3 regions of the Jeotgalibaca porci genome follow, and region 2 is predicted to be linked to each of the others. Evidence: riboswitches for the same ligand, from Rfam matches in the RefSeq annotation. Region 2 holds a riboswitch; each other region holds the start of a gene.

Region 1 (11,140 bases), 1.0 Mb from region 2:
TAGGATTACAGACTTTTAAACAAATATTTACGGTAAATATTTGGCGCCGAACATTTTTCGATGTTCTATCATGGACCGTCGTCTGGACGTTATTCGCATCCACATTACAAATTACATTGGGTGTTTTTCTAGCCGTTTTAGTGAATCAAAAAGAACTGCACTTTAAGAAGTTAATACGGACGATTTTTGTTTTACCGTGGGCTGTACCAGGATTCGTAACTATCTTAGTTTTTGCAGGGATGTTTAATAACAGTTTTGGAGCAATTAACAATGATATTTTGGCATTTTTCAAAATCAGTCCCGTCATGTGGATGACAGATGCGACGTGGACACGGGTTGCTTTGATTATCATTCAAGGGTGGTTGGGATTCCCGTATATCTTTACCGTTTCAACGGGTGTGTTGCAATCAATTCCCGATGATTTGTATGAAGCAGCCAACATGGATGGAGCAACGGCTTTACAAAAATTCCGCAACATTACCTTACCCGTTATTTTAACGGCGATGGCTCCTACTTTGATTACGCAATACACGTTTAATTTTAACAACTTTAATATTATTTACTTGTTCAATGGCGGAGGTCCGGCTGTAGCAGGATCAACGGCAGGTGGAACGGATATTTTAGTTTCCTGGATTTACAAATTAACGATGCAGTCCAGTCAATATGCAATAGCTGCAGCATTGACGATTCTTCTTTCTGTCTTTGTTATCACGATTGCAATGTGGCAATTTAGAAGAACGAATAGTTTTAAAGGAGGCGAATAATTATGTCTATAAATGGAAAATGGCAAAAAAGACTTAAATTAGGGGCAAGCTATGCCCTTATAATTTTCGTGATTATTGCGATTTTGTATCCCTTATTGTGGACGGTCGGCGCAAGTTTTAATCCAGGTAATAGCTTGGTAAGTACGAGTTTAATTCCAAAAAATCCGACGATTCGCCACTATCAAGAACTATTCTCGGGAAAAGCGAGCCTCCCTTATGGCCAGTGGTATCTAAACTCTCTTAAAATTAGTATCTTTACCATGCTTGGTACGGTCGTGAGCGTTTGTTTTACGGGCTATGCATTTTCACGGTTTCGTTTTAAAGGGCGTCAGAATGGATTGACGTTGTTCTTGTTGCTACAGATGATTCCGCAATTCTCAGCACTCGTTGCTATTTTTGTACTTGCTCAAATAATGGGGCTAATTAATAGTCATTGGTTCCTCATTCTCCTCTATATAGGTGGACAAATTCCGATGAATACCTATCTGATGAAAGGGTATATGGACACGATTCCATACGATTTGGATGAGAGCGCACGTATTGATGGTGCGAGTCATACACGGATTTTTTGGCAAATTGTGTTGCCGTTATCGAAACCGATGATCGCTGTGGCTGCAATGAATGGCTTTACCGGGCCACTGGGAGATTTTATTATTTCTTCAACAATCTTAAGAAGTACACAGTATTATACGCTGCCAATTGGGCTATATAATTTAGTGAATGATGTGATGGGAGCAAGTTATACGATGTTTGCTGCTGGCGCAATTTTAATTAGTATTCCTGTAGCATTTGTTTTCCTACTGCTACAGAAGAACTTTGTGTCTGGCTTAACATCAGGAGGTACAAAAGGATAAGGAGTGTTTGAGTTTGAAAGGTCTAGAGAACATATATGCTACACGAGAAAAAAGATTTTTACATGGCGGGGACTATTTCCCAGAGCAGTGGTTGCATCTTCCAGAGTATTTACAAGAAGATATTAAATTAATGCAGATTGCGAACACAAATACATTCTCAATCGGGATGTTTGCATGGAGTCGCTTGGAACCAGAAGAAGGCGTTTATGATTTTGAATGGTTGGATGAAGTGATTGATCGTATTCATAGTTTTGGAGGCAACGTTATCCTTGCCACTCCGAGTGGCGCCAAACCGAGTTGGATGGCGAAAAAATATCCTGAAATTCGCCGTGTAAATAATCGACGCGAACAAGAGTTACAAGGGCGCCGTCATAACCATTGCTTTACGGCACCGATTTATCGCGAAAAAATTAAAATGATTAATCGAAAATTAGCAGAGCGGTATCAAAATCATCCCGCTATCTTAATGTGGCATATTTCAAATGAATACAGCGGTGAGTGCCATTGTAATCTTTGTCAGGAAGCTTTCCGTTTATGGGTTAAGAATCGCTATAATCATGATTTAGAAGCAGTAAACGTGGCGTGGTGGGCAACGTTTTGGAGTCATCGTTATTCCGGCTGGGACGAAATTGAATCGCCTTCTGTATTGGGCGAAGATGCTATGCACGGTCTCACTTTGGATTGGCAACGTTTTGTAACAGATCAAACCATTGATTTCTATAAAGAGGAAATTATACCACTACGGGAGCTCACACCTCATATTCCAATCACAACAAACTTTATGGCAGATACAGCTGATTTGATTCCTTTCCAAGCGCTAGACTATAGTAAATTTGCAGAGCATGTAGACTTAATTTCATGGGATGCTTATCCTGCCTGGCATTCAGATACGCAAACGGACAAGGAATTGGCGGTTAAAGTTGGTTTTATTGATGATTTATATCGTTCATTAAAACAGCAACCTTTCTATATTATGGAATCTACACCGAGTTTGGTTAACTGGCATGATGTAAATAAGGCTAAACGACCAGGGATGCATTTACTTTCCTCGCTGCAGCATGTGGCGCATGGCTCGGATAGTGTAATGTATTTCCAATGGCGGAAATCACGTGGTGCTTCTGAAAAATTCCATGGCGCGGTTGTAGATCATGACAACAGTACTGAAAATCGTGTGTTTAAGGATGTTCAAGAAGTCGGGGCCTATTTGAATAAATTGGAAGAAGTTGTTGGGACTAATCGAGATGCGGAAGTAGCCTTTATTTATGACTGGGAGAATCAATGGGCGCTGCAAACCATCCAAGGATATAGCTCGGAATCATTACGTTATCCGCAAACTGCTCAAGAACATTACCGTCGTTTCTGGGAGCGTGATATTCCGGTTGACGTTTTGAATGTGAACCAAGATTTCACTGACTATAAATTGGTTGTAATTCCAATGCTGTATATGATGAAAGCAACATTTATGGAAAAAGTGGAAGCCTATGTGAAAGCAGGCGGAACAGTTGTAATGACATATATTTCCGGAGTCGTGAATGAAAATGACCTGGTATATGAAGGCGGTTGGCATGAAAAGCTAGAGAACGTTTTTGGCTTAACCGTTACAGAGACTGACACGTATTATCCGAGTGATGAAAATAGTTTGAATTTTCAAGGTAAGGATTATGTGGTTAAAGATTATGCGACTCTTCTTGAACAGAAAACAGGAGAAGTAATTGGTACATATGGAGCTGATTTCTATCAAGGAACACCGGCAGTCATGAAAAATACGTATGGTGATGGTAACAGTTACTACATTGGGGCACGAGCGGAAAGTGCCTTCCAAAATGACTTCTATGATCAATTAATTCAAGAATTGGCTATCATACCGCCATTTGAAGCAAATCACAGCGAAAATGTATCGGTACAAGTTCGTAAAGGGCCAGATTCGGCATACATTTTTGTAATGAACTTTGGTACGGATGAAGAGACAATTACATTTGAAGATGAAGTGATTGACTTGATTACAGGCGAAAAAGTGGCACGTAAAATCACATTGAATGGCTATGGTGTACGTGTTTTCAAAAAAATATAAAGATAGAAACGTACTGAAACAAAACATTGTTTCAGTACGTTTTTTTAGTATAGGGTTTTATAAGTTTCTGGAGGAACGTTATTCATTGCTTTCTTTTTGTTCCATGGATGGTAAGATAATAGATTTTTACCGCAAAAGGGTCACTATAAAATCGTTAAATCGGTTTGAGTGAGCTATTTAGTTGGCAGAATGATAAATAGACCGGCTTTCAGCCGTTAACCATAGGACGTATGCCGGTAATTAGATGATTTTACCGGCGTCCAGCGATACTCATAAGTCTGTAAGCCGGTATAATTTCTTTTTTATTGAGAAAATACTAATAAAAGTGCATAAAAATCACGGCTCTCATACCGAGCTGCATTCAGTAGACAAAAATATTTTTTAATGCTATTCTAATTTTAATTGAATAAGAGGTAGCAATGTAAAAGAGTAGTCACAGGGAGAAGGCGTTCGATGATGCGTGATGAAAGGTAACCATTGCCGAACGGTGTAAATTGGCAAGTTTTCATCGTGGGGGTATAGGGAATACGTATATCACTCCTACTAAATAGTAGAGGCGCTGACAAATTGTTACATCATGATATGTAAACAGTGTAAAAGGCGCCGGTATTGGGCGTCTTTTTTTATATAGAGAAATACGGTATTCAGGAGGAAATGAGATGAAAGAACTTGTTATCGGGGGCGTGAAAGCCAGCGAATTGACGGCGCAATATGGCACGCCGCTTTATGTCTATGATCAACAGAAACTTGAGGCTAATCTGGAAGCTTACACGACCTATTTTAAATCGGATGTTTTTCAAACGCGTATTCTTTATGCATCAAAGGCTTTTCAAACCATCGGGATGTTGGATTTAATTGCTGAATACGGCTTGGGCGTGGATGTTGTGAGCAGCGGCGAATTGTATACAGCCTTGAAATCCACTATGCCAGTCGAAAAAATCTATTTCCATGGGAATAATAAAACGACTGAAGAACTGCGAATGGCTCTTGAAACGGGCGTGAAACACATGGTGGTTGATAATGTGATGGAGCTGGAAGAGCTAGCTGGTTTAGCTGCGGAGTACAAAGAGAAGTTGCAGGTCCAAATACGTTTAAATGTCGGAATTGAAGCACATACGCACGAATATATCGTTACGACACATATTGATTCAAAGTTCGGAATCGCCTTCGGAAGTAGCGATTATGAGGCCTGTATAGCTATCCTGAAAAAAAGCGATTATTTGGCATTGGAAGGTTTTCATGTACATATTGGCTCGCAGATTTTTGAAATGGATGCGTGGTACGCGGCGATTGATAAGATGCTGGGCTATTTACAAACCTTTTCGGAACCGTTGACCTTGAATTTGGGTGGTGGTTTTGGCGTTCGCTATACGGATGCGGATCAACCGATGCCGATTAAAGAAAATATGGCGCAAATAGTGACGTATTTAGAGGATAAATTGCAAGAAACCGGCGTAAAAATTCGGGAAGTAATGATTGAGCCGGGGCGGAGTTTGGTTGCGGAAGCGGGCACGACTCTGTATGAAATTGGTTATCAGAAAAAAACACCGAATAAGCAGTATTATTTTGTCGATGGCGGGATGGGAGATAATATCCGGCCAAGCTTGTATCAGGCTGACTATTCCTGTGATGTTGCAAATAATATGACAGCTGAGAAGTCAGAGTTAGTGACAGTGGCGGGTAAATATTGTGAATCTGGCGATGTTTTAATTCATGATGTGTATTTACCGCCTGTTAAAAAGGGTGACATCTTAGCCGTTTATTCGACAGGAGCATACGGTTATGCGATGAGCAGCAACTATAATCGGAATGCAACACCTGCTGTTGTATTTGTTAAAGATGGGGAGTCCCGAGTCATTGTAAAACGACAGACTTTAGCTGATTTAATCAGAAATGATGTAAAAACGGAGGCGGATAAGCATGCTTAAAGGATCGATGGTCGCACTTGTAACCCCAATGGATGAAGAGAATCGGATTAACTATCCAAAAGTAGCAGAATTATTGGAATGGCACATTGAAAATAGTACAGATGGCCTGGTAATTCTTGGAACTACTGGTGAAGCTTCGACAATGACGTTCGAAGAGGAGAAGGAATTTGTAGCCTTTTGTAACGATAAAATTGCGAAACGGGTCCCGATGATTGTCGGCAGCGGCAGCAACAGTACGGCAACTGCTATTTCCAATAGCCAAGCCTTCGCGGAATTGGGTGCGGACTATTTATTGGTGGTGACGCCGTATTACAACAAAACGAATAATGAAGGAATGATTCGTCATTTTGAAAGTATTGCTGACAGCGTGACTGTGCCCATTATTATGTACAATGTTCCGAGTCGAACGGGGTGCAATATTACGCCAGAAGTAGTTGGTAAATTGGCGAAACACCCCAATATTATTGGTATCAAAGAAGCATCCGGTGATATGAGCTATGTCATGAATATTTCCAAATATATTAATGAGACCTTTGCCTTATATAGCGGAAATGATGATGTGATTGTGCCGCTGTTGAGTGTCGGTGGAACCGGAGTAATCAGTGTTTGGGCGAATATTATGCCGAAAGAAGTGCATGATTTGGTGCGTTTATACTTGGATGGTAAAACGGCAGAATCTTTGGCGATACAAATAAAATACCTGGATTTGATTGCGGCTTTGTTCTATGAAGTGAACCCGATTCCGGTTAAAGCAGCTTTGAATTGGATGGGGTGGGAGGTCGGTTCTCTGCGGATGCCATTAGGTGAAATGGGAGCGGAAGCCTATCAACGATTAGTTTTAGTACTGGAACGATTCGAGGAGGAATTACGTTGAAGATTGGATTAGTGGGCTACGGGGCCATGGGAAAGGTGATTGAGCAATGCGTAGCTGAAAATGATGAATTAGTTATTTTTGCTCCGGAACTGAAGACGGTATTAGATGACACCAGTGAAAAAGTAGATGTGTTGATTGATTTCTCAAATCCGCGTGCATGTGACGCGATTTTAGCGTATGCAGAAAAAAATAACGTTCCCGTCGTGATTGCGGCAACGGGACACAGTTCTGAGCAGTTAGAGAAAATTGCTGCGTTAGCCACACACGTTCCTGTTCTTAAGAGCGCAAACTTCAGCTTGGGCGTTAACTTGGTCAACCGGATGCTCCGGGAATATGCGCCGATTTTGAAAGATTTTTTTGATATTGAAATTATTGAAAAGCACCACCGTTTGAAAGAAGATGCCCCTTCCGGGACTGCGAAACTATTTGCTGATACCATCAACGAAACATTGCACTATGATTTCGTGAATGGACGTGACGGTTTCAGCAAACGCCAGGATAAAGAAATTGGTGTCCATGCGGTTCGCGGTGGATCGATTGTTGGCGAACACGAAGTCATATTTGCCGGGATGGATGAAATTATTTCCCTCAAACACGAAGCATTTTCCAAGAATATTTTTGCAAATGGTGCACTGAATGGGGCGAAATGGTTAGTGGATAAAGAAGCAGGATTGTACGATATGGAAGCAGTACTATTTGGAAAGTAACTATGCCCTGAAGAAATTTGGATTGGAACGTTTTGGCCAAATTTAGGAGTGCTTTTGTTCCAATAAGTTATGATTGGAACATTTCGACTCATTTTTTAGGCCCAAATGTTCTAATCACTATTTATTGGAACGTTTTGAACAAGAAGCGAAGCGATTATGTTCCAAATAAAAAAAGACCTTTCCAGGTCATTTTTTATGAAGGTTGGTCGGGAATGACCCAAAATAACATAAACGTTAAAAAGGCCATTAACCCAACAATAATAGCTTTAATAATCGTGAGCGGGGCAGCCCAGACAGAAATGCCCATTAAAATATATATGTTAGATAGGATTTGCCATTTTTTCCGGCGGGGAATGGCTTTTGTTTTGGCATAATCGGCAACATAAAAGTTGTAAATTTTCGTATTTTGCAGCCAACTATGAAAACGACTGGAGCTATGGGCGAAACAGTATCCGGCCAACAATAAAAAAGGGGTTGTTGGCAAAATGGGTAGAATCGTTCCAACGCTTCCCAAACCGAAAGAAATGACTCCTATAGTGAGTAGGAATGTCCGTTTAATTGTCATTCATCCTTTTTATTAAAAATTGAGCGATTAGAGGCAGAGCGATTGGCATCCTAGCAGTTTAAAATGAATATGTAAATAATATCACAAACTAAATGAGAATGCATTTTTGATAGCGCTTTACAACATGATTTTAAGAAAAAATGTTATAATTCAGCTGTATAATCGTCTAAAATAAACCAAAAAGGAGTATTCTCATGAAAAAAATAATAATGATTCTTGCTGGCCTCGTTGTTTTATTGGGAGGGATTTATGTTTTTACACGTCCAAAATCTTATGTTACGGAAGTGAAAGATGAGACGGCCTATGAAGCAGTGATGGCTGAAGAAGTCGCTTACTTGTATTTTGGTCGTGATACCTGTCAGTATTGTCGTAAATTTGAACCTTTAATGAACGAAGCCATCCAAGAAACAGGTACCGAAGTTTATAAATATGATACCGATAAACACAAAAATGACAAAAACTTCCAAGATATTATCGCTGCAAATGAAGTCGTTACCGTGCCTAAATTAGTGCGCTTGGAAAAAGGCATCATTACCGATTTTGTTGATCATACGCATACCCAAGCAGATATTACAGCTCTGTTGAATGGCGATTAAATGGTTTTATTTAAAATCGCAGTGTCGGACATGATCATTAACCATACCGATTGCTTGCATAAATGAATACATAATCACCGGACCAACAAATTTGAACCCGCGTTTTTTCAAATCTTTACTAATCAGATCAGAAAGGTCACTTTGAGCAGGAACATCGGCTTCTTCTTCCCAACTATTGATAATAGGTTCTGAAAATCCCCAAATATAATTTGAAAAGCTGCCAAATTCCATTTGGATTTTTTGGAAGGCAATGGCATTGGAACGAACGGACCGAATTTTCAGTTTGTTCTTAACGACGCCCGTCTGTAGGCGTATTTCCTCGAGTTCATCATCAGTCAATACAGCACATTCGGCCACAGAAAATTGTCGGAATGCTTCGCGGTAATCTTCGCGTTTATTCAATATAATTTGCCACGATAACCCCGCTTGTGCGCCTTCCAACGTCAACATTTCAAAGAGATAGGTATCATCGTAACGCGCCACTCCCCATTCATAATCATGATATTTCTGCATAGTCAGGTCATTTCCGGCCCATTTACAACGCTTTACCATAATCGCCACTCCTTTATTAAAATTTCCTCATATCTAAGGTTAACATTTTATTTTTGAATCCGATATGAAAAGAGATAACTGTATCTAAAATTCACTTAAAGGAGTGTTGCAGGTTGGATGCTATAGGGGCAAAGAAAATTAAGATGAAAAAGTCAAAACGGGGATTCGAATGGGGAAAGTTACAATTCAAATACCGGTCAATTCGTGCACGCTTATTAATCATTTTTTCAGTCTTTATTTTCTTTTTGATTGGGATCGGTGCTTCAACGCTATTGATGTTTCGATCTGTAAATGCAAATGTCGAAAAAATTATCGATGAAGATATGGTATTGGTGCAAAGTTACGAAAAAATGTCTTATCTGATGTCCCAACGTGTTGCTAATTTACGTGGTTATCTGTTAACAAGTGAAGGTAGATATCTACTCAATTTTAATGAAAATGTAAAAGAGAGTGAAACTTATCAGCAAGAAATTACCGCTCTTGACGCTGATAGTACGACAGACAACCTTTTTGAAAGTCTGTCAGAATGGGAAGTTTATGTCCAAGAAAATATTATTACTGTTCTTAAAGATAAACAACGCGCACAAGCTGTTCAGAATATGAACACGTACGCAAATCCAAAAGCAGAAGAGATTTTAGCAGCGATAACAGAACGATCAGATTCGCATTCGGCAGCGATTCAGTTGAATGGGGAAGTATTAGTCGCTAATACAAATAGAGGCGCACTAATTTTGGCAATGGGTGTCGCGGTTATCAGTTTGTTAGCAGTTGTAGTAGCACTCTTATTCTCACGTGATTTTGCCAAATCAATTCAAATTGTGATGCATCGTTTAAACACGATTAAATCGGGCCTCTTAAATCAAGAGCCTTTACCGGTTGATGGTGGCGGGGAAGTAGTCGCATTGACGCAAGCTACAAACGATATGCAAACGCATCTTCTCTCCATTATTAATCAAATGAAAACAAGCGCAGAGGCCTTAATGACACAAAGTGAGACCCTCTCATTTTCAGCGAGTGAAGTGCAGTCCGGTTCGGAACAAGTTGCGGTAACGATGCAGGAACTGGCAACTGGAACCGAGAATCAAGCGCAATCCACGTCATTATTAGCGACGAATATGACAGCTTTCAAAGCAGAAGTCGAAACGGTTACACGCGCTGGTAAAGCAGCGAACAAATCTTCGCAAACCATTGTTTCTTTTTCTGGAAAAGGGAAAAAGAATATGACAACTTCAAAAGAGCAAATGGAAAATATTAACCAAATTGTCGAAGAGGCAGTCTTAAAAATGGAAACCTTAGATCAAGGTACAAAAGAAATAGGGAAGTTAGTTGCGATTATTGATGACGTTGCGAACCAAACCAATTTGTTGGCTTTAAATGCAGCAATTGAAGCAGCACGGGCAGGTGAACACGGCCGTGGTTTCGCCGTTGTGGCTGATGAAGTACGTAAGTTATCGGAACGCGTCGCGGAATCCGTGAAAGATATTACAGCTTTTGTAACGAATATTCAAACCGAATCACATGTCGTGGTAGAATCTTTGCAAATGGGTTATACAGAAGTGCAGGCAGGACTCTCCGGAATCACAGAAACAAGTCAAACTTTTGATACCATTACGCACTCTTTAGAGACTGTAGTTGCAAATATTACGCAAATAAACAAAGAACTTAACCAACTGGCAGAAACGGGTAACGATATGAGCCATGCTATTTCAGAGATTGCCTCTGTTTCAGAAGAATCAGCAGCCGGTGTTGAACAAACATCAGCTGCTTCTCAAGAAATCAATAGTACGATGGAAGAAGTTGCTACGAACGCGCAACAGATCAAGCAACAAGCAGAGTTATTGAACAAGGTTGTAAATCAGTTCCAAATAAATTAAAAATGTCCCCCTAATTACTGAGCAGAGATGCTGAAGTGGTTAGGGGTTTTTGTTTTTTTAATTAAATAAAACATTTTGTTATAGCTTAAATTTGGACAAAATTTACCGATAATAAAGGAGGTATAGAAAAGTATAAAATTAGGAGTGACTGTATTGGACGTTTCAGACAAATTAAATTTAAAGAAAATAAACTTAAAGGGGAAAGGGCAGATAAAAAACATTAAGATTGGAAAGGTTGCCTATTCCGACTTAAAGATTAAGCAACGTTTACTACTCGCCTTTTCAGTAATTATGCTATTTATGACGATTATTGGCGCAACTAGCTTGTATACATTCCAACAGACATATTCGAATG
Region 2 (11,140 bases):
GTTTCTGATTATGCTGGGGATTTCAGCTTTGATTAGTATTATTGTGTTTCTCTGGTTGAAACGGAAAGATTATATGTAAAAAAGAGACGTCAAGAATCGGTGGACATACAGGTAAATAAAAAATAGATTGTGTCATGTATGATAATTGTCATGCATGGCATTTTTTTGTTCGCCCAACATGGGGTTTTATAACTTTCAGAGGCAAGTTCGTGATAATCGGCACCTGGGAAGTAATGGCTAAAACTATAGAAAAAGGCCTCTAGCAAATGAATTGCGCTGTAAACAGTTTTACAATCAGTTGGTCGCCGGATTTCCCAGTTGAACTCGATGTAAATAGTTTTACAATCAGTTGGTCGTCGGATTTCCCAGTTGAACTCGATGTAAATAGTTTTACAATCAGTTGGTCGTCGGATTTCCCAGTTGAACTCGATGTAAATAGTTTTACAATCAGTTGGTCGTCGGATTTCCCAGTTGAACTCGATGTAAATAGTTTTACAATCAGTTGGTCGTCGGATTTCCCAGTTGAACTCGATGTAAATAGCTTTACAATCAGTTGGTCGGTAGTTTTCGCAGTCGAACTCGATGTAAATAGTTTTACAATCAGTTAGTCGCCGGTTTATCTGTCCCAACTGATTATAAATAATAGATTCCTCGGTATTACCCAGTGCTATGAAGTTAGCCGTTCAAACATGGCTGCATCCAAAATATCCTGCGTAACATTCCCCGTTGAAGAATAAGCGATTCCGAAGGCTCTGCAGCGTACAGCCTTAACCTTTGAAAAATAACAATGGCTGACGCCGAGGATTTATTTGCCTATACTTCTGACGAAGCTGTTGCGAAATACGCTACTTGGAATGCACACGAAACGATTCAAGATACAAAGGATTTTATCCAATTTGTTCTAAAGTGAGTAATGATTGGCGATTTTGGTTCTTCTGGGTGATTAGGGTTTGGTGAAGGAAATACCCTGTGCCACCATGAGAGAGTCATCTTTTTCGGTTGTATGTTTTCGATTCGAACGCATAAAAAAGCCCCTAAAGTAGTTTTACTTTTTCAAGTGTCTACTTTAGGGGAAGTATATAAACTGCTCTTGATGTCTCTTTTTATAACCAAGAACCTGAATAATGGTGAATGGCATAGGTCTCGTTGGTGTCATTAATTTCATGTGTCCAATAGCTTTTTGGAGAAAAATAAACCCGGGGATAAATCGTAAGGTTCATGACTTCTTGCAACTCATTATTCAGCTCCAAGCCTTTTTCCTGTAATATATCTGTTATACGGTCGACATTGGTTTCTTCATCCAATGACCCATCCGGATTCTTGAAATGCCGATTTTTATAATCAGAAAATAGTAGTTCAAATGTCGGGTGGTGCGGTTTGGCTGCGATTACGGCTGTTGAAATGGTAGTCTCAATCTCAAAGCCCATGAAGCCGTCTTGTTGCAGAAGTGGATCAAAGGATTTTAGTACTTCGACATCCGTGTCCATATAGATACCACCGTACTCTTTTAAGGCAAATAAACGAGCCACATCAGACACAAAAGCCCATTTCTCTTCCTCGTAAGCTTCTTTTACATAATCGCCCATTTCGTCAATATTAAAGGTTTCTTCATTCCAGACCATTATCTGGTAATCCGGACAATATTTTTTCCAAGTAGCCATCATTTTCTCTTCAGCTTCACCGAGTGGATTGCCACCAAACCAACAATAATGAATGATTTTAGGTATCATATTCATCCCTCCATGTCTCTCATTATAACGAATTCGCTTTATATTAACTAATAATAACAACTTTATGAGAATACCATGAAATAGTGAGTTGACAGTAATATTATTATGCGTTATAGTTACATCCATAACAAAAGTCAATATGAACTAGAGGCCGCGAAAACCATCAGTAGGAAACGAAAGGGGAATTCGCCGAAGTATCTTTTAGATACTGGGGTCATGCTGAATAAGCATGGCACTGTCAGAATATAATGCCCAATTATATTCATCGATGCGCTGTTCATGTTGGGGCAAAAGGACGGTAAACCGTGAGCCTTTTGCTCATGGTTTTTTTGTTTGTATTTTTTCAAGAGGAGCGGATAAAAATGAGAAAGAAATTCAAATTAGCAAGTTTATTATTTAGCGCAGCAGCGGTTTTGGCTGCATGTGGCTCTAAAGAGACAGATACAAATACTGCCGGTTCGGAAGATAATACTTTTGTAGTTGGCTTGGAAGCTGCTTATGCGCCTTTCAACTGGACACAACTGGACGACAGTCACGGTGCTGTTCCAATAGACGAATCGAGCGAGTTTGCAGGTGGTTATGATGTTCAAATCGCGAAAAAGATTGCAGAAGGTTTGGGCAAAGAGTTGGTCATTGTTAAAACGGAGTGGGATGGTTTAGTGCCTTCGCTACAATCTGACAAAATCGATGCGATTATCGCTGGCATGTCCCCCACTGAAGAAAGAAAGCAAACCATTGATTTCAGTATTCCTTACCTAGAATCCCAACTTGTAATGGTCGTCGCATCTGATGGCGATTATGCGGATGCAAAAACCTTGGCTGATTTTAGCGGCGCTAAAGTGACAGCGCAATTAAATACCTTTCACTATAATATGATTGACCAAATAAAAGACGTAAAAAAACAAACGGCAATGGAGAATTTCTCAGCTATCCGTGTTGCATTGCAATCCGGTGTGATTGACGGCTATGTCTCAGAAATGCCAGAAGCGATTAGTGCTTCAAATGCAAATGCAGATTTTACTTATATTGAATTTGAAGATGGCTTCGAAACAAATCCGGAAGACACAACAATCGCAATCGGCGTTCAAAAAGATAGTGATATCCTAGAAGATATTAATGAAATTCTGGAAGGGATATCTGCTGAAGAGCAACAAAAATTGATGGAAGAGGCAATTTTGACTCAGCCGTCAGCGCAATAACCAAGGAGTGAATTCGTTTGAGTAATTTATGGAGTATATTTTCAAATAATGCCCCCCTTTTTCTAAGAGGCGCCTGGGTAACCATTTATATATCAATTATCGGAACAATCATCGGATTGTTCATTGGGATGATTCTTGGGATTGTAAGAACCATCCCCAAACCGGAAAGAAAGTCACGCCGCATTCTATTGCGTTTCGCTCATTTTGTGACAACGTGCTACGTTGAATTGTTCAGAGGAACACCGATGATTGTGCAGGCGATGGTAATCTATTACGGTTCCGCTATTGCATTTGGCTTGGACTTGGATCGCACGGGGGCTGCTATTTTTATCGTATCGATTAATACCGGCGCGTATATGACAGAGATCGTCCGTGGCGGTATTTTGTCCATCGATAAAGGCCAATTTGAGGGGGCTGCTGCAATTGGTATGTCTCATTGGCAGACGATGCGAGTAGTTGTCATTCCGCAAGTGTGGCGCAATATTTTACCGGCAACGGGGAATGAATTCGTCATTAACATTAAAGACACCTCTGTATTGAACGTTATCTCGGTAACCGAGTTGTTTTTCCAAACAAAGACGGTTGCGGGAATCAACTTTGACTACTTCGGTCCTTATACGGTGGCGAGCATTATGTATTTGGTTATGACCTTAACAATCACTCGTGTCCTACGCGTTTTTGAGAAAAAACTGGCTGGTTCGGAGAATTATCAGCTTGTAGGCGGGAATCAAAATCAAGTTCAGACACCAACGCAAGGTAAGGAGGGACACAGATGAGTGAAGTTTTAGAAATACGTAACCTCAGCAAAAAATTTGGTGAACGTGAAGTATTAAAGGATATCAGCTTTAATGTTTCAAAAGGCCAAGTGATTTGTCTGATTGGCTCTTCCGGGTCCGGTAAATCAACCTTACTGCGTTGTTTGAATTTGCTTGAGAAACCAACGACGGGTGAAATTGATTATCGAGGTACAAGTATATTAAATCCGGGGATGAACCTATTTCAATACCGTTCCAAGGTTGGAATGGTTTTCCAGCAATTTAATCTCTTTAATAACTTGGATGTCCTGACAAACTGCACAACCGGTCAAATGAATGTCATGAAAACTGAGAAAGAGGAAGCCAAACAACGTGCTCTTTCTTTCCTAGAAGAAGTAGGTATGGCTGCTTACATCCATGCCCGTCCTTCTCAACTGTCAGGGGGACAAAAACAACGGGTCGCAATTGCGCGTGCCTTGGCAATGGAGCCGGATGTTTTATTATTTGACGAACCGACTTCCGCATTGGATCCAGAGATGGTAGGGGAAGTGCTTCGGGTTATGAAACAACTTGCGGACTCCGGATTAACAATGGTCGTTGTTACCCACGAAATGCAATTCGCCCGTGAAGTTGCCGACCATGTCATTTTTATGGACCAAGGTGTCATCGCTGAAGAAGGTGCACCGGAACAAATCTTTAATAATCCCAAAGAAGATAGGACAAAGGTTTTCTTAAGTCGTATTTTAGAAGATGGTCTCCAATAATAAAAAGTGCCACCCTCATCTACAAAGACGAGGGTGGCACTCTTTTTAAGCATTAATGTAAATATTCATCGCACTTCGGATTACGTGGCGAACATATATTACGACCGAAAAAGATGATGGAGTAATGCGCTTGGTTCCACAGTTCTTCTGGCAAAATACCAGTTACGATTTTCTCGATTTCCAATGGTGTTGCATTTTGCGGAACGATATTGTGATGCTTACAGACACGGCTGACATGTGTATCCACTGGAAAGGCTGGAATATTGAATCCAACGCTTAGCAGTACGTTTGCGGTCTTTCTGCCGACACCTGCCAGAGATTCAAGGTCCTTTCGATTGCTGGGCACTTCACTGTTAAAATCGCGCACAAGTTGGTTTGCACAGATGTACAGATGTTTAGCTTTGTTTCGATATAATCCAATCGACTTGATGTAGGGCTCAATCTCTTCGGGAGAAGACTCAGCAAACGCTAACGGTGTCGGAAAGCGTTCAAAAAGCGCCCCGGTAACTTTGTTGACGGCAATGTCGGTCGTTTGTGCACTCAACATAACAGCCACTAAAAGCTCGAAGGTATTTGAATATTTTAGTATCGTTTTTACATCGGGATAAATAGCAATAATTTGCTCCAATATATCACGAGATTTTTCCTTAGAATTCATCGAATTCCCCCTTGTAAAATTGTATAAATAATTATAACATAGAACAGGATTTTATAATTATGAGGTGAAAAATTGAATAATCGTATTAAAGGTATTTTATTGGCTGCTTTTGGAGGCAGCATGTGGGGCGTATCAGGTATTTTCGCTCAGTCACTATTTACTCATTATACCGTTTCTTCGGAATGGTTAGTTGGTATCCGTCTTTTATTTTCTGGTATATTAATCTTAGGTTACAGCTTTTTTGTTAATAAAGAAAACATTTTACTGCCATTTTATCAGCGGAAAACCGCTTTAAAGTTAGTTATCTTCTCCCTTTTTGGGATGATCGGCGTTCAATATTTCTTCTATAAAGGGATTGAGTTGGGTAATGCATCCACCGCTACCATCCTGCAATTCGCTGCCCCAATCTTTGTCTATGCCTATACGGTCTTAGCAGGAGAAAAGAAAGCAACGCTTAGAGAAATCGTCTTGGTCCTGTTTACTTTCTTCGGAGTGTTGTTAATTGTCACAAACGGCGATCTGAAGAGCATGAGTATTTCTCCGTTGGGATTAATCTTTGGTATTGCTTCTGCATTGGCTGTCGCATTCTATTCCATTCAGCCGCGTTCCTTGCTGGCGGAATTTGGTCCAACCGTTATTGTCGGTTGGGGAATGATACTGGGAAGCATCCCGTTTCAGTTTGTCGCACCAATTACAGAACCAGGCTTCCAATTGACGTGGCATAGTTTGATTCTATTGCTGTTAATTATTGTCTTTGGGACATCATTAAGTTTCATCTCTTACTTTGCAAGCTTGAGCTATATTACACCATCCCTGGCAAGTATTATGACGGCACTTGAACCTTTATTGGCAGCCGTATTGTCGGTGGTTGTTTTCAAACAAATTTTTGGCTTTTTCGAAATACTGGGCATTTTCATCGTCATGATTGCCGTTCTTCTCTTGGCATCTACCAAAGAGGAAGCATACGTGGAAATGGTCAACGAACAAATATAGGAATAACGGGCTGGGACACATTGTCTCAGTCTTTTTTTATTCAAAGATGGTTCGAGTTTCTTGCAGAACAGCCGATAACGTTTATAATAAAGATATAGCGTTTACATTTAAAAAGCGAAAGAGGGATTCTATGTCAATTCTACATGAAACATATCAATTAAATAACGGTGTCTCCATACCGAAGATTGCATTGGGGACTTGGCAAATAGCAACACCTGATGCTGTTCATCCGACTGAATTTGCCTTGAAAAATGGCTATATACATATCGATACAGCACATGGATATGGGAACGCAAAAGGTATCCGTGAAGGAATCAAAGCCAGCGGTGTAAAGCGAGAAGATATTTTCATCACTTCTAAAGTTCGGGGCGAGTCTAAGTCTTACCATGAGGCAATGGGAAATATTCATGATGATCTGGAAGACTTGAATACCGATTATATCGATTTAATGTTGATTCATTGTCCGACACCATGGCGCTTCTTTAATCACAAGCCGACACGTCCACACTTTTATAAAGAAAACGTTGCTGTCTGGCGTGCGATGATTGAGGCGAAAGAACAAGGTTTGCTTCGTGCAATCGGTGTTTCCAACTTTAATGTAGATGATTTGAAACAGTTGATTGAAGCTACTGGTGTTAAACCGGCCGTGAACCAAATTCGCTTTAGTATCGGTCATACACAACCGGAAATCGTCGCATTCTGTCAGGAAAACGATATTCTAATTGAAGCTTATTCTTCATTAGGCACAGGCCGTTTACTGGAGAATGAAGCTATTAAAAAGATTGCTGATAAATACGGCAAAACAGTTGCGCAAATTGCTTACCGCTACCCGATTCAAAAAGGAATGGTTGTTTTACCGAAATCTGTCCATGACAAATATATCTTAGAAAATGCGGACATTGATTTTGAAATCGATGCGGAAGATATGGCCTTTTTAGATAACTTAGAGGTGGAATAGGAAAGAGATTGTAGGAACCTTATCCAAACAATGCGTCGCCTTGCCTAATCAATATCCTGTATTTGGAATGGATGGCCCGATACAAACTTATTGGCATCTTTAAAGAAATTAAATTTCCAGTCAAAAGTAAGTCTTTCCTTTATGCTATTATGAAGGAAAGACTTATTTAAGTACTTATAAATGAATGAAAAAGGATGGATGATATGGCGAAATTACTAAATGAGAAAACAATCAAACAGCTGATTACAATGTCTGAGGCGAATAAAATTATTGACAAAACATTCCAAGGATTTGGTAACGAGACAGTCGTTAATCCACCAAAAGTTACCTTAGACTTAGGTGAAACAGGCGGCTATCCTTACCATGAAGGCTTTGTTAATGCGATGCCGGCGTATATCGGCGATTCAGACATTGCCGGATTGAAATGGGTAAGTGGCACAGCTGGCAAGCGGAAAGAAGCAGGGTTACCTTTTATTTCAGCACTTATTGTATTGATGGATCCTGCAATGGGAGAGTTTATCTCCGTCATGGAAGGCACACATATCAGTAACTTACGTACAGGGGCACAGACAGCCGTTTCTTTGAAATATTTAGGCTTTAAGGACGGTCTAAGTATAGGTTTATACGGCGCAGGGGAGCAGGCTCGTTTCCAGATTGAAGCAATTGCGGATTTGTTTGACATTAAAGAATTAAGAGTTTGGAATCACCGTGCTTCTACGGCTGAGAAGTTTGCGGAAGATATGGCGGAATATGTTAAAGGTGATATTATTGTCTGCCAACCGGATGAAGGCGAAAAAGCTGCGCAGGCCGATATTCTTATTACAGTTACTAATGCACAAGAACCTATTTTACTAAGAAAATGGGTGCAACCAGGCACGGTTGTCTTTCCAATGGGATCATTCCAAGAGATAGACGATGACATGATTCTATCAATGGACAAGCTTGTAGTGGACCACCCGTACCAAGCGCTTAATAGAGGGGCATTGAAACGCTTGAATAGTGAAGGGAAAGTAAGTGAAGACGATGTCTTTACTACTTTAGGCGAACTCGCTGTCGGTAAGAGTACGATGCCAGATTTCTCTGATGAATTGGTTATGTGTATTCCAATTGGGACCGGAGCAATGGATGTCGCTGTGGCGGAAGCAGTTTATCAAAAAGCAATCAGCAACCAAGCGGGCGATGAGTACGCATTTGTAGAGTACGAATAAATAGGCATTACCAACCTCTATTCTCTATGTTATAATTTTCACGAGGTGGGGAAATTGGATAGAGGAAACAAACGTTATCATACATGGAATTCACATTTAAAAGAACAGTTCGGAGAAAAAGTATTCAAGGTTGCCTTGGATGGTGGCTTTGATTGCCCCAATCGGGATGGAACAGTCGCTCACGGTGGCTGCACCTTTTGTACCGTTTCCGGTTCGGGAGACTTTGCACAAAGTCGCTTGGATCCACTGCCGATTCAAATGCGTAAAGGAATCGATAAGATGCATGAAAAATGGCCGCATACAACAAAGTATATCGCCTATTTTCAAAACTTTACCAATACCCATGCACCTGTTGAGATTCTTCGCCATCGGTATGAACAGGTAGTAAACGAAGAGGGCGTCGTTGGTATCATGATTGCGACGCGGCCGGACTGTTTGCCGGATGAAACGATTGAATACTTAGCAGAATTAAATGAACGGTATTATCTGTGGGTGGAATTAGGTCTGCAGACTGTTCATGAAGAGACAAGTCGGATGATTAACCGTGCACACGATTATCAAACGTATGTGGATGCTGTTGCCAAGTTAAGAAAGCATAGCATTCCAGTCTGTACGCATTTAATTAACGGCTTGCCGGGTGAAACGCACGAAATGATGATGGAAAGTGCGAAACGAATGATTTTGGATTCGGATATTCAAGGGGTAAAATTACACCTTCTCCACTTGATGAAGAACACCAAAATGATTCGGGACTATCACTATGGGCGTTTAGAATTCCTGGAAAAAGATGCCTATGTCAATCTTATTTGTGATCAGTTGGAAATTATCCCGAAAGATATTATTATCCACCGTTTAACCGGGGATGCCCCACGTGACACGCTAATTGGTCCGATGTGGAGCCTGAAAAAATGGGAAGTTTTGAATGCGATCGATGATGAGCTGGCACGACGCGACAGTTATCAAGGTATCTATGATATTCGTATAAGTGAAACAATGAAGAAAAAACAGATTTCTAACTGAGGTCTGTTTTTTAGTTTATCCCATTAGCTTCATTAGTGGTATAATTGCGATACTTGGTTTCGCTAATAAAGAAAGGAGTGTATGGGCGATTTGGCTGTCCATACAAAATATAATATGTTCAAAAAAGATGAAACGCTGGCATTTTTAACACAATTACTATCTATAAATAGCCCGACTGGTTATACGCAAAATGCGACTGCTTTTCTCCAAGAAACGCTGGAAGAAATCGGTTATGAGACTGTGAAAACACCAAAAGGAAACATAATGGTGTATGTAGATGGAAAGGACGCAAGCATAACGCGCGGCCTCAGTGCACACATTGATACATTAGGATTAATGGTTCGCTCGATTAACAGCGATGGGACGCTTGCTCTGACTAAGTTAGGTGGTCCTTTGACACCAACGTTGGATGGCGAGTACTGTGACGTCATTACACGTGATGGAAAGGTTTATACGGGAACGATTCTTTCAAATACGCCTTCCATTCACGTTTTTAAGGATGCTTCAACAAAAGAGCGTGATATCGACAATCTAGTCGTTAAGATTGATGAGCGCGTAAAAAATAAAGAAGACGTGAAAAAGCTGGGTATTCAAAACGGTGACATTATTGCCTACGATCCTAAAGTAGTTGTGACGGAATCAGGCTTTATCAAATCACGTTTCTTGGATGATAAAGCCTCCGTTTCTGTCTTAGTGAACATTTTAAGAACGTTAAAAGAAGAAAAGATTGAACCGGCGACAAATTTGGTCTTCATTTTTTCAACATACGAAGAAGTAGGTCATGGGGCAGCTTGGATTCCGGAAGAAATTACGGAATTATTGGCTGTTGATATGGGTTGTATCGGTCTGGATCTGGAGTGTACAGAATTTGATGTGTCGATTTGTGCGAAAGACTCATCAGGTCCGTATGATTATGCAATGACGACTCACTTGATTGAAATGGCAAAAGAACAAGATTTGAACTATGCCGTTGATATTTATCCGATGTACGGAAGCGACGCCTCTGCTGCACTTGGTGGTGGAGCAAATATTCGTGCCGCATTAATTGGGCCGGGTGTCGCAAGTAGCCATGGTATGGAGCGGACGCATATCGATGCCTTAGAAAATACGTATAAATTAATCAAAGCCTACATTCAATAACACTACTGAAAGACCATAGCATTTTATTTGCTTGGTCTTTTAATTCCGCTATAAATTATCGTAATTCGATAATTTATAGTTGATTTAGGATAAAAAAACTCTATAATAGAGTTAATCTATAATTGGAGTGAGGAAAATGAATCTATCGCGGTTTCGAAATTTTTGCAGAATAAACGCTTATGCATTACAGATTTTTTCTATCTTTATTTTCGTTGCGGTTGTCTATAGTGTGTATACGTATGTTTCTGGAACAACTACTCTCTCTTTTACATATAACAGCCCGGACATCACGCTCTTTTCTATGGGAGGCAGCAAGGGGGCGATAGGTATTACTGAAGCGGAACGGCAAATCGCTGCTTTTACGATGATTCCAATCACCCAAGCCGTTACAATTTTTGTTCTGCTCGCAGGCTCAGCTGCTTTCAAGTGGTTGGCAGATGGTAAACGCCCCTTTGATTTTAATTTCGTAAAGATAATCAAACGGATTAGTCTGACTCTGATGATTTCTGATATTATTCTTCCGCTTGTTCATTCTTTCGTATTAGGCGTGATTTCAGTTGATGGATATAATCTTAATTTCGGTTTTGGGTCAGGATTTATCATGGGAGTTATTTTATATGTCGTCTCTGAAATATTTAATTACGGGATTGAATTACAAAACTTGTCCGATGATGTCGTCTAAGGAGGGGTTTTATGCCGATAATTGTTCGATTGG
Region 3 (11,140 bases), 720 kb from region 2:
TCGGCTTATTCAAATAAACTTCGATGGTACGAATCAATTTCTCATAGCGATCAAAGCGGTAATTCCAATAGCTATTCAGCTTATCGGTAGCCTTCGTTTGTGAATCTAAATAGTGATAATCGTATTTCCAACTATCAATCACTTTTAGCCAGATGGTAACCAATGCAGCCTGGTCAATGAAGGTATTGGCAAATTCACGATTCTCAACTAACTTTTCCATAAACGTCAACGCTTCGCTTGCTAACGACTTTTGTTCAATCTGCTCTTGGTAAGCAATGATATACATAAAATCCTGATAATTCGCTGCATCAATTTCTGTTTCAAATAAGTAACGGCGAATATCGGTTTTTTGTAGGGCGACATTCACATAAATACTCGATAGCATCGTACTTTTTACACCGTGCTTCACAATCCACTGCTGTTGTTCCGTAGTGACAGGTTTCAGTTGGAACAAAGCGGCCAGACGACCGTAGCCTGCCGTGTGCTGAACGAGGTCAAATAAAATCTCATTTTGATGGAAATGCGCGTGGTGAATACTCTCTGATACGTAGATAGTAAAATCACTGTGATACCCCAAAACTTTGAATATTTTCAGCGTCAAATCATGGGGATAAAAGCCCAACAGGATAATACCGAGTTTCACCAACTCAGCTTGTTGGCTATTACGGGCTAAATTCATGCCAAAATCATGTAAGTCTATTTGGGTAAAGGCTCCCGTCTCAACGAGTACACGCAGCCGCTCACGCAATTCAATGAAGAACATACGAATCGGATGTTCGACGAGGAATTGTGCCAATTTTTCTTGTTCGCCCGTTCTCATCGCCTGTTCGAGTACGTCACAGCACTCACGCGCCATGTCTTCTTTTTGACTATAAGGAACGCCTTCGCTTAACAGGATAAATAAGGTATCCTCTCGACCTGCAGTTTCGATATCTTGAAAGACATACGGTAAAGCGGGATTTTCTTCACGCTGTTTTAATAATATATGATAGATACTCTCCTGATTAGCCATTTGCGACCCTCCTTTTGGATTGTTTCTCTCACTTGATGATAACATACATTCTTATTTTCCAAACACAAAAATCGCAGTCTAAACGGCTGCGATTTTCTGATTATAGGTGTGTATAAAAAGCAGCACGGGCTGAATTGCGGCGTGGTTCTATTAAGAGTACCAGAATAGCCGTCAGCAGCAGCACTACAAATATGCCTGCCAGAATCCATATAAATTCGATACCCATACACTGTTCAGGACCTTCAGATACGTTCAAACTGAAATAGAGCAAACCACCAAGCCAAAAGAGTAGCGGTAGCAAGGAAATCATAATATAGTAAAATTCCAAGCGGAAGAGACGCCATTTGTGACCTTGCATCAGCGCTTCACTTTTGGCCATTATTTCACGATTCGGTAATTCGGGCTCCTCATAATAAATGTAATCTGCCATTGCCCACGCATAGGTTTTAATCACACCTGGAACAATGAATAACAGTGACCATAATGTTATCCATAGTTGCTTTCTAAAGGTATATGAGACGACTTTAATCGGATTAAATTTATATGGTAGGAATATATGCCCAACTGTCATGCGTTCACCATCTTGAATATCTAGAAATCCCCAATGTAGCCCCAACATTAAAAGAGCCATTATAAACGAAGTAACCATTGATAAGATAAAGGTTAATACGGGTGAGTTACTCGTAAATTCTGCTACGGAGTTGCCAAATTCTGGCGAATAAAACGACTGTAAAACAACTCCGATTACTGAAATGATGGAAAAATTAGCGAGAGAAACTAAGTAGTTTCCGCGTAAATTTTCTCTGCCTTGCCTTCTTAGGTCACTATTTTTCATAAGCATTTACACGTCCTTCATGTGAGTGGTTGTCCGCAATTTGAACAGAAATTCGAACCAATTGCTTGGGTATGTCCGCACTGTCGACACTGGCGCGTCGTTGCTTTCACCCCTAATTCCTTTAAGGTTAAATCTTCTTCAGCAATAGTCACGGACTGTCCTTTTTCAATTGCTCGTCCTTTTTCAGGGGTTAGCTGATAAAGAGTATCGCAACACGTCGTTCGAACAGCATAATGCTTTCCAATTGTAAAAAGCGGGATAAAAAATAAGCGGAAGCGATTAGCCGTCACATATACTTCAAACCTGCCGAAGTGACCGCACTCTTGGCACGTTAGCGTCTGGTTATAGTCCAACCTTTTATGAAAAGGCAGGAAATCGAAAAAAAGAATCATAGGTCCACTCGCTTTCTATTTAATAATTAATAAACGCAGCTGCCCAATCTCTGCTTCGTTCAGAGTAATCCCTTTACTCATCTTCGTATGGTCAGGACTCCAATCACGGATATCGTATTTTTCTTGTCCGCCATTCCAACTGACAACATTTAGTTCTTTCGTCCAACCATTGGGAGATGTGCTTAAAACGCCAATATGATTTACAATTTCGTACTTAATATCTGCCATCGTTCATGCAACTCCTTTAATAGATTATGAGTATAAGTTTAGGGTTCTTTTAGTAAAAAAGCAATTTTTTATGCAGGGAGGCAAGTCTGCACAAACAAGAGGAATTAAACAAACTTGTGCAGACTTGTGCACGAAAAAAGAGCCGAGAAATAAATCCCAGCTCCTACATTTCTATCTATTAGAATGGACCGTAATTTGTGTAGTATGCGAATACTAAAAATACGACTCCGATTAACAACCAAATAATCATCAACGGGCCAAGGTAACGCACCCATTTATTATATGGAATTTTTGCAATAGAAAGTTGTGCCATCAACACACCGGATGTCAACATGATAGAGTCCATGAATCCAGCACCTAATTGATAAGCCATAACTGCTGTTTGTCTCGTAATACCCACAGCATCTGCAAGTGGAACCATGATTGGCATTGTTGCCGCAGCTTGTCCCGAACCAGATGGAATGATGAAGTTAATAATGATTTGGATCGCATACATCGCTACTGCAGCCAATGCGCCAGGCAAGCCTTCTACTGTTCCTGCAAGGAAGTTAACGATCGTATCAATAATCATACCGTCTTCCATTACAATAACGATTGAACGTGCCACACCCACGATTAGAGCCGCGAATACCATATCTTTTGCTCCAGCAACGAATAAGTCAGCCACTTTACTTGGACCATATCCGTAAACGAAACCTGCAATAACACCGGTAATCATAAAGATTGCACCGATTTCTTGAATGTACCAACCGTACTCAATAACACCAAATGCGATTGCTAGGATGCCTGCCAAGAACGTTAACCCAACTAAGATGTGACGTTTCTCTCAAGCAACGAACTCTGATTTTTCTAAGTCATGTTTAGGATCCAGTTTGTTATACACATAGCTCTTTGTTGGATCTTTTTTAACCATTAATGCATAACGCATAATGTAAAGGGATGTTATCACCCATAGTACGAGGAACAACGCAATCCGTAAGCCCATACCAGAGAACGTTGGTAATTCGGCAATACCTTGTGCAATTCCGACCGCGAAAGGATTCATGAAACCAGCACTAAATCCGATAGCAGCACCGGAAGCAATAATACTCATTCCGACAACAGAGTCAAAACCAAGTGCCAAGGCTAACGAAATACCCATTGGGATAAAGACGATGGTTTCTTCTGAAAAACCAAGTGTCGCACCCGCAATTCCGAATACCAGCAAGAATACCGGAATAACCAATATTTCTGCACCTTTTAGCTTTTGAGATAATTTATAAATTAATGCTTCTACTGTACCTGTCTCATTAATGACGGTAAATGCGCCACCAATCAAAAAGATAAAGAATGAAATCGCCGCTGAATCGGTTAAACCGCGCGGAATTGAATTGATGATTTCGAAAAATCCTTGCGGATTTGCATCCACAGCATGCCATGAACCTGGTACTGCAATTGTTCGTCCTGCTTGTTCAATTCGTTCGAACTGACCAGCCGGAACAATCCATGTTAAGATTGCCATCACAAGCATAACGCCGATTAACAAGACGTATGTATGAGGAATCTTAAATGAAGTTTTCTTTTTTTCCATTGTATTCTCTCCTTTTTTATTAAGCCGAGAAACAAAAATACCCCCGAATAGCAAAAGGCATTCGCAGGGTCCTTCTGCCCGCAATAATGAAAGTACTCCTTAATAAACAATGGGCTTGTTTATTAGACAGTGTACGTCCTGTTCGAACGTACCCCAGTATCCTAATGATACTTCGGCAAAAACCCCTTTCGTTCCCTACTCTTGGTTTTTGCGTCCTCTTTCAAAATCGACTCAAATTTATCACATTCAATAGTAACATTATATCATCGAATATCAATGATTATCTGTTACTATTTGTGTAATCTCATTATGAAGACGATTGAACTCATCAAATCCTAATGCTGGATTATGGGACGCAAAATAGGTATACGCCTTTTCCAGACGTACCAGATAATAAGCGGGAGTAACTTCCATGCGTGCAGCTTTCTTCGCAGCTCCTTCTTGATTTTCTAAATGTTGTTTATTTAACAGGTAGATAATGTGGTTCCAATTATTAACCGTTTGGTTGAAACGAGCGAGTACAAAATGAACATCCCCACGCGCGGCAGCTTTTTTTGCAGCTGTCATTGAAGCAGAAGCTTCTTTTAGAAGTATTTCTATCATGCGTTTTGACAAAAGTGCTTCTTCTGTTTCATAGAGTATTTTCATATATGGGTGAGTCGACAACTTCATTTCTTCTTTTGGTGTGAAGATGGCTTTCTCTTTGTACGTGTGCGGTAATTTCGTTATTATGAACGCTTTATCAATCGGCGCATTAAAATAGATTTCGACAATGGAACTCTCGCCGGCCGGTGAACTTCTCGATGTAACTCCAACAATCTCTGGTAGTCTTGCTAGTTCGTGAACCCATTCAAGGTTTGTCATAACATTCCTCCCGCTTCATTTCTTATAGTTTAAGTGAAATTTAGATTTTTTCAAATTATTAGCTGTGAAATAGTGAAATTGATTTTTTGCGGTTGGGTTCGCGCACTCAAATGAGTTTTTACCGTTGAGTGCGCGATAATCTGCCTAAATGGCTCACTCAAACTTGTTTTGCAATCTGAGTGAGCCTTTTGCGGAAAAATGGCTCACTCAAACCTATTTTACGTTCTGAGTGAGCCTTTCGCGGCAAAAACCCACAAAAAAAGCCTGCTCATCCAAAAATGAACAGACTTTTTGCTGATAGAACGCTAGCCCATGTATTTCAGTATCGCGGCTTGGGCGAACAGGGAGACGAAAACGACCGATACGTCGATAACCACTCCCGCGACCATTGGCTTTATTCCCACTCCGGCAATCTCTTTGAAGCTTGTCTTCAATCCGATTGCCGCTAAGGCCATGGATAAAAAGAATTTTGATAAAAAGGCAACAATATCGACCGTTGTTTCTGGTAGTAAACCGGTGCTTCTGATTCCAACCACTATGAGGAATCCGAGAATGAACCACGGAAAAATATTTTTGATATTCACTTTTTCCGCTGATTGTGATGGTGTTTCTTTTTTTGCATAAATCCAAGAAAAGATAAGAACAATCGGCACAATAAATAAGGTCCGAGTTAATTTCACGATTGTTGCCAGAACACCGGCTGCATCGGAGAATGCATAGCCTGCAGCAACGACTGATGAAGTGTCGTTCACTGCCGTCCCAATCCACAGACCATATGATGTATCACTCAAGCCCAGCCATTGGCCAATCCATGGAAAAGCAATAACGGTTATCATGTCAAAAAGGAACGTAGCGGAGATCGCGTAAGCAATATCCCGATTTTTCGCATGAATAGTTGGCCCTAAAGTTGCAACTGCGGTTCCCCCGCAAATGGCAGTACTAATAGAAAGTAAACTGGCTAATTTCCAGTTAATCTTAAAGACCTTTTTACACAGATAGCCGACGCCAAATGCTGTCGCTAATGTAAATACCATCAAGACAAGCGCGTATTTACCCGCTTCAATCACTTGTGAAAAACTAAGTGTGATTCCCGCTAAAATAATTCCTGCCCGCAAGACATATTTGGAAGTCCATTTCATACCACTGTCATAACTATCTGTTCGCATTACAATAGGATTTAATAACATCCCCAAAAGTAATGCGATCAGCGTTGCCCCCAAAAGCGCAGAAGGAAGAATCGCGTTTATAACATACGCTACAACGGCAATTCCAAAAGCTAGAAACAATCCTGGCATATGTTTTTTACTAACCATTTAAAAGTCTACATCCTTTCTTTTACCAACCGTACACTACTTAATTATAAAGTGGCTTAATATAATGTACGTTAACATGCTTCATAAAACCAATTCCCAGTACAAGTGCTGTGACTTCAGAAATCAAGAATGCCCACCAAATATTATTGATGTTTCCGGTTAGGGACATCACGTACGCAATCGGTAAAAGAACGACTAATTGGCGGATCAATGAAATCACCAGACTATATTTCCCTAAGCCGAATGCTTGGAAAGCAGAGCCTAAAACAATACTTGCGCCCGCAGCAATAAAATGAATACTAATGATTCTAAGTGCCGGTCTACCTATTTCAATCATTTGCGGCGAAGCATTAAAGAATCCAAGTAGCACATCCGGGAACAATTGGAAAATAACGAATCCAACAATCATAATTATAGATGCATAGCGAATCGCCAAAGCAATCGTTTCTTTAATACGATCCGGTTTGCGTGCACCATAGTTAAAACCGATAATTGGCACCATTCCATTATTCATACCAAACACAGGCATAAAGACGAAACTTTGCAGACGGAAGTACACACCGTAAACGGCTGTGGCTGTTGAACTGAAAGCAATCAAGATGTTATTCATTACGATATTTAACAATGAACCAACCGACATCATAATCATTGAAGGGATACCAACGGCGTAGATTTCTTTAATAATAGGCCAATTTGGTTTGAAACTTTTCAATGATAACTTAATTTCATGGTTGAATTTCAAGTGGAAATACAAACCTAGAAATGCACTAAAAAATTGACCAATTACAGTGGCCCAAGCTGCACCTGCCGTTCCCATTGCAGGAAGGCCGAACCAACCAAAAATAAAAATTGGATCAAGGATAATATTGATAATAGCACCCGCAGCCTGACAAAGCATCGAGTAGAACGTCAATCCGGTTGATTGCAAGAAGCGTTCGAACGTCACTTGCATAAAGATACCAAAACTAAATACAGAAACAATTCGCAAATAATCCGTTCCATAAGCGATAATCTCCGGATCGGAAGTTTGGGCCTTAAAGAAGGCAGGTACAAGCAACATACCGGCAATAGAAAAAACAATCGCATGGATAATATTCAAAAACAGACCATTTCCAGCCGTAATTCCCGCACCGTCCATATTCTTCTGACCAAGACGACGTGAGACCAAAGCATTAATCCCTACCCCTGTCCCTGCTGATATTGCAATCATCAAGTTCTGGATTGGGAATGCCAAAGTGACACCTGTTAAAGCTTCTTCACTGATTTGTGCTACGAAGACACTATCGACAATGTTATATAAAGCTTGTACCAGCATTGATATCATTACCGGCACAGACATTTTAATTAATAATTTACCAACGGGCATTGTACCCATTTTATTCTCATTCTCCATTTACATCCTCCAAAATTGGTATCAAGATTTGCGTTATTAATAACGCTTCTTGAACATTTTCATTCAAATATATTTCTTCTGACTCCCCTGTTGTCGAAAAATGATGGTCTTGCAACCACGTATCCATTTCACGATAAACAGCGGGGATGGTCTGACGCGCTCCTTGGTGGATGCAAGTTAAATACAATCCAGCCCGTTTTGTTACGGGCATAATTTCTTCTCTTCCCGCAGCTTTACTAGCAGTTAAAAAACCAGCCTCTAAATCCACTGCCTTTTTTGAAAAAGAATGATACGTTACAAAGAAGTTTCCGGCAGGACGTATCCCAATATGACGAAGATAAGCTTCTAACTTATCTCGAGACTCGGTTATTTTATTTTCTAAGTCTTTCAGCGGCACTTGCGAGCGGATGGCTACACCTCTTTCTTCGGGACGTTGCATCACTAACCAATCACTGATACGCGGCATTTTCCTCGCCTTCTTTCGTTTCATTTTTCATCAAAAGCATAGCACATTTATGATTCCAGCTCTATCTTATTAATTTTATTAGAGCTTAAAAAATCTCTTTGTTATAATAGTAAAAAGGGGATGAAAAAATGTGGCCTCAGTTTAAACGATTAATGATCTTCTTAATCTTAATATTAGCGGGTTGGTATGCTCTGAAATCAGACCTGGTCCAAAATTATCTTATCCCGCAAGTCAATGAATTTTTGACCTCTGAAGAAAACGCCGAAACGCCGGTAAAACATTCCTTTATTATTCGAAATCCCATTGAAGCACCCGAAGATGTCGATAAAGTCCTCATCCAGGACACCATTTTTCAGCTGACAAACGACTTACGACATGAACAAGGCGCGGAGCCATTGACGCGTAACGATGCGTTAATCCAAGTAGCAGATTTACGTGCCGTTGAAAATGAAACCAGCTTCTCTCACACCCGTCCCGACAATACGCCTTTCTACACAGCTTTGGAAAGTCGCTATGACTACCAGAGAGCCGGTGAAAACTTGGCTATGGGAACGTATCACGGAACGAATGAAGAAATGGCTACCTTCCTCTTCGATGGATGGGTCGAGAGCCAAGGTCACTATGAGAACATGATTGAACCTCTTTTCTCTGAAATCGGAATCGGGGTTCATTATGATGGTGAAATGCTTTATTTAGTTCAAATATTTGGAACCCCACGTTAAGCTGAGCTCGAAATAATATCCGGCCTCGCATCCACTGAGATGCTGAGCCGGATATTTTTCACCCTTTAGTCTTCATCCTTCACGTCTGGGTCTTCAGGAATCGGCGTTTGGTAATATTCATCACGTTCCCGTTTTTTCTTTTCCATTTCTCTAAGAAAAAGATTGAACTGCTCTTGATAAATTAATACTTCGTCATCCACCACTAACGTCCGAATTTGTTGCTCGCGAATCAGACGGATAATCTCATTAACCGGTAAGTTTAAGTACTCTGCTGTTTGCTCAATGGTCAGATACATGGTTCGTCTCCTCCATTAACTGGCGATAAATATTCTCCGCATCTTGAATGTGAATCGGCTCTTCGATGTGACGGTCCTGATCAATCGGAAAGTCCGGAATTGCTTCCGCCCCCGCTGTAATGAGCAGATATTTCTTCCCGTCGACTTGGCCGATAGAGGCCAGACAAAGCCCAGCTTGTTCCGTGAAGCCTGTCTTCCCACCAATTACTGTACCAATCAGCTCTGGGTATTTAAGTAGCGAGTTGAAAACCGTGCTGTTCATTAAGAAGCCCTCTTCATTGATATTCGTAGGCGCTACTTCATGTTGCAAAGTCGTGAATATTTCGTAGAACACAGGATTTTGTAAAGCTCGATACGTCAACGTGGCAATGTCTGCCACACTGGAAACATTTTTCACGTCATGCAAACCCGTTGCATTCGTATAGTGTGTATGTGACAAGCCCAACTCTGCGGCTTTTTCATTCATCAAGGTCACAAACTCCGCTTCCGATCCGGCAATCAGGTAGGCCAACGCTAAGCAAGCATCTGCACCAGATGGCAAAATAGCACCATACAGAAGTTCCCCAACAGTCGTCACTTCGTCTTCCACGAAACCGGTAATCGAAGCTCTGGCTTCGTAGAGCCCTTCAAAATACGCTTCTTCCATTTTCACTTTTTGATTGAAATCGACGACATGATCCAACGCAACCAAAACCGTCATAATCTTTGTCAGAGAAGCCGGAAAGATACGTTCTGTACTCCCTTTTTCCGCCACTGTTTCGCCCGTTTGATAATCAATCAGAATCACATTGGGACTCTTTACCTTCGTAAAGTCAATCCGACTTGCCTCTGCTTTTGGCACGATAATCTCAGGCACGAGCGGCACAATCTCTGTGGCTTTTTCAACAACAGTGGTTTTATTTACAAAGCCTACCAACTCTGAATGATTGTAAAGCGAATACGCACTGATGGCTGCCAAACTCAAAATCGTATTGCGAATAAAACGTGATTGTCTCTTTTTTCGCTTTCTTTTACTCGTTCTCCCCATTGTCTGCCTCCTTTCAAATGAAAGAAATAGACTACTTCAGAAAGCAGTCTATCTCTATCTTTGACTATTACATTCTCTCAGGCGCTTTAACACCTAATAGGCGTAAGCTTTCTTGCAAAATAACACTTGTCGCTTTAACAAGAACAAGACGCGCGTTACGTTCTTCGTCCTCAACCAATACTTTTGTATTTGCATAGTAACGGTTGAATGCTTGTGACAATTGCAGTGAATATTTTGCAATCACAGATGGTTCGAATTTCTCAAATGAAGACATAATGATATCTGGGAAGCTGTTAATCAACTTCAACACACCCCATGCATAATCATCAGCTAAATGAAGCGGTGCAGCCAAGTCCAATTCCACTCCTGCTTTACGTAAAATACTCAAAGCACGTGCGTTTGTATATTGAACATATGGTCCTGTTTCGCCTTCGAATTGGACAACTTCTTCTAGTACAAAGTCGAAGTTATTCAAACGGTCGTTTCTCAAGTCGTGGAAAACAACAGCGCCGACGCCGACTTGTTTTGCCACATCTTCTTTATTTTCCAATGTTGGGTTTTTAAGATTAATTTGTTCCAGAGCAAGGGATGTTGCTTCGTTTAGAACTTCTTCCAGCAAAATCACTTTTCCTTTACGTGTTGAAAGTTTCTTACCACCTTGTGTAATCAAACCAAATGGAATGTGGTGCATGTCATCTGCCCAATCATAGCCCATTTCTTTTAGAACTGCTTTTAATTGTTTGAAGTGGTTCGATTGTTCATTTCCTACTGCGTAGAGCGACAATGCGAAGTCATACGTACGCTTACGGTAGATAGCAGCTGCTAGGTCACGCGTAATATATAAAGTTGCGCCGTCAGATTTTTTAATCAAAGCCGGATTTAAGTTGTATTTTTCCAAATCAACGATTGTTGCACCGCGATCTTGTGTCAACACACCTTTTTCTTCCAACAATGCAATGACTTCATCCATTTTATCGTTGTAGAATGCTTCTCCGTTGAATGAATCGAATTGAATATCAAGC

The links. A riboswitch is a leader RNA that binds a small molecule or an ion and turns the genes downstream of it on or off. The one in region 2 is predicted to bind lysine.
Region 1: linked by a shared signal. The riboswitch ahead of lysA (diaminopimelate decarboxylase) and the one ahead of G7058_RS12035 (ABC transporter permease subunit) in region 2 are both predicted to bind lysine.
Region 3: linked by a shared signal. The riboswitch ahead of G7058_RS04535 (YfcC family protein) and the one ahead of G7058_RS12035 (ABC transporter permease subunit) in region 2 are both predicted to bind lysine.

The regions. Positions count from the first base shown of each region.
Region 1 covers NZ_CP049889.1:1,175,060-1,186,199, reverse strand. The annotation lists gene G7058_RS06035 (carbohydrate ABC transporter permease) at 1-764, shown strand, start outside; gene G7058_RS06030 (sugar ABC transporter permease) at 767-1,618, shown strand; gene G7058_RS06025 (beta-galactosidase) at 1,632-3,689, shown strand; lysine riboswitch at 4,090-4,259, shown strand; gene lysA (diaminopimelate decarboxylase) at 4,349-5,617, shown strand; gene dapA (4-hydroxy-tetrahydrodipicolinate synthase) at 5,610-6,491, shown strand; gene dapB (4-hydroxy-tetrahydrodipicolinate reductase) at 6,488-7,198, shown strand; gene G7058_RS06005 (YbaN family protein) at 7,392-7,763, opposite strand; gene G7058_RS06000 (thioredoxin family protein) at 7,958-8,359, shown strand; gene G7058_RS05995 (DNA-3-methyladenine glycosylase I) at 8,366-8,911, opposite strand; gene G7058_RS05990 (methyl-accepting chemotaxis protein) at 9,025-10,785, shown strand; gene G7058_RS05985 (methyl-accepting chemotaxis protein) at 10,939-11,140, shown strand, end outside.
Region 2 covers NZ_CP049889.1:156,327-167,466, reverse strand. The annotation lists gene G7058_RS00985 (magnesium transporter CorA family protein) at 1-79, shown strand, start outside; gene G7058_RS00980 (hypothetical protein) at 267-608, shown strand; gene G7058_RS11955 (hypothetical protein) at 788-910, shown strand; gene G7058_RS00975 (glycosyltransferase family 32 protein) at 1,104-1,730, opposite strand; lysine riboswitch at 1,867-2,014, shown strand; partial or broken gene G7058_RS12035 (ABC transporter permease subunit) at 2,093-3,705, shown strand; gene G7058_RS00960 (amino acid ABC transporter ATP-binding protein) at 3,702-4,448, shown strand; gene nth (endonuclease III) at 4,501-5,106, opposite strand; gene G7058_RS00950 (DMT family transporter) at 5,179-6,099, shown strand; gene G7058_RS00945 (aldo/keto reductase) at 6,230-7,057, shown strand; gene G7058_RS00940 (ornithine cyclodeaminase family protein) at 7,261-8,265, shown strand; gene G7058_RS00935 (TIGR01212 family radical SAM protein) at 8,320-9,285, shown strand; gene G7058_RS00930 (M42 family metallopeptidase) at 9,367-10,425, shown strand; gene G7058_RS00925 (DUF2975 domain-containing protein) at 10,562-11,107, shown strand; gene G7058_RS00920 (helix-turn-helix domain-containing protein) at 11,119-11,140, shown strand, end outside.
Region 3 covers NZ_CP049889.1:878,142-889,281, forward strand. The annotation lists gene G7058_RS04515 (HIRAN domain-containing protein) at 1-1,012, opposite strand, end outside; gene G7058_RS04520 (DUF975 family protein) at 1,113-1,853, opposite strand; gene G7058_RS04525 (zinc-ribbon domain-containing protein) at 1,865-2,200, opposite strand; gene G7058_RS04530 (YdbC family protein) at 2,255-2,467, opposite strand; partial or broken gene G7058_RS04535 (YfcC family protein) at 2,646-4,037, opposite strand; lysine riboswitch at 4,120-4,265, opposite strand; gene G7058_RS04540 (hypothetical protein) at 4,311-4,901, opposite strand; gene G7058_RS04545 (YeiH family protein) at 5,207-6,214, opposite strand; gene G7058_RS04550 (MATE family efflux transporter) at 6,255-7,607, opposite strand; gene G7058_RS04555 (GyrI-like domain-containing protein) at 7,597-8,073, opposite strand; gene G7058_RS04560 (CAP domain-containing protein) at 8,202-8,795, shown strand; gene G7058_RS04565 (helix-turn-helix domain-containing protein) at 8,861-9,091, opposite strand; gene G7058_RS04570 (D-alanyl-D-alanine carboxypeptidase family protein) at 9,075-10,118, opposite strand; gene argS (arginine--tRNA ligase) at 10,186-11,140, opposite strand, start outside.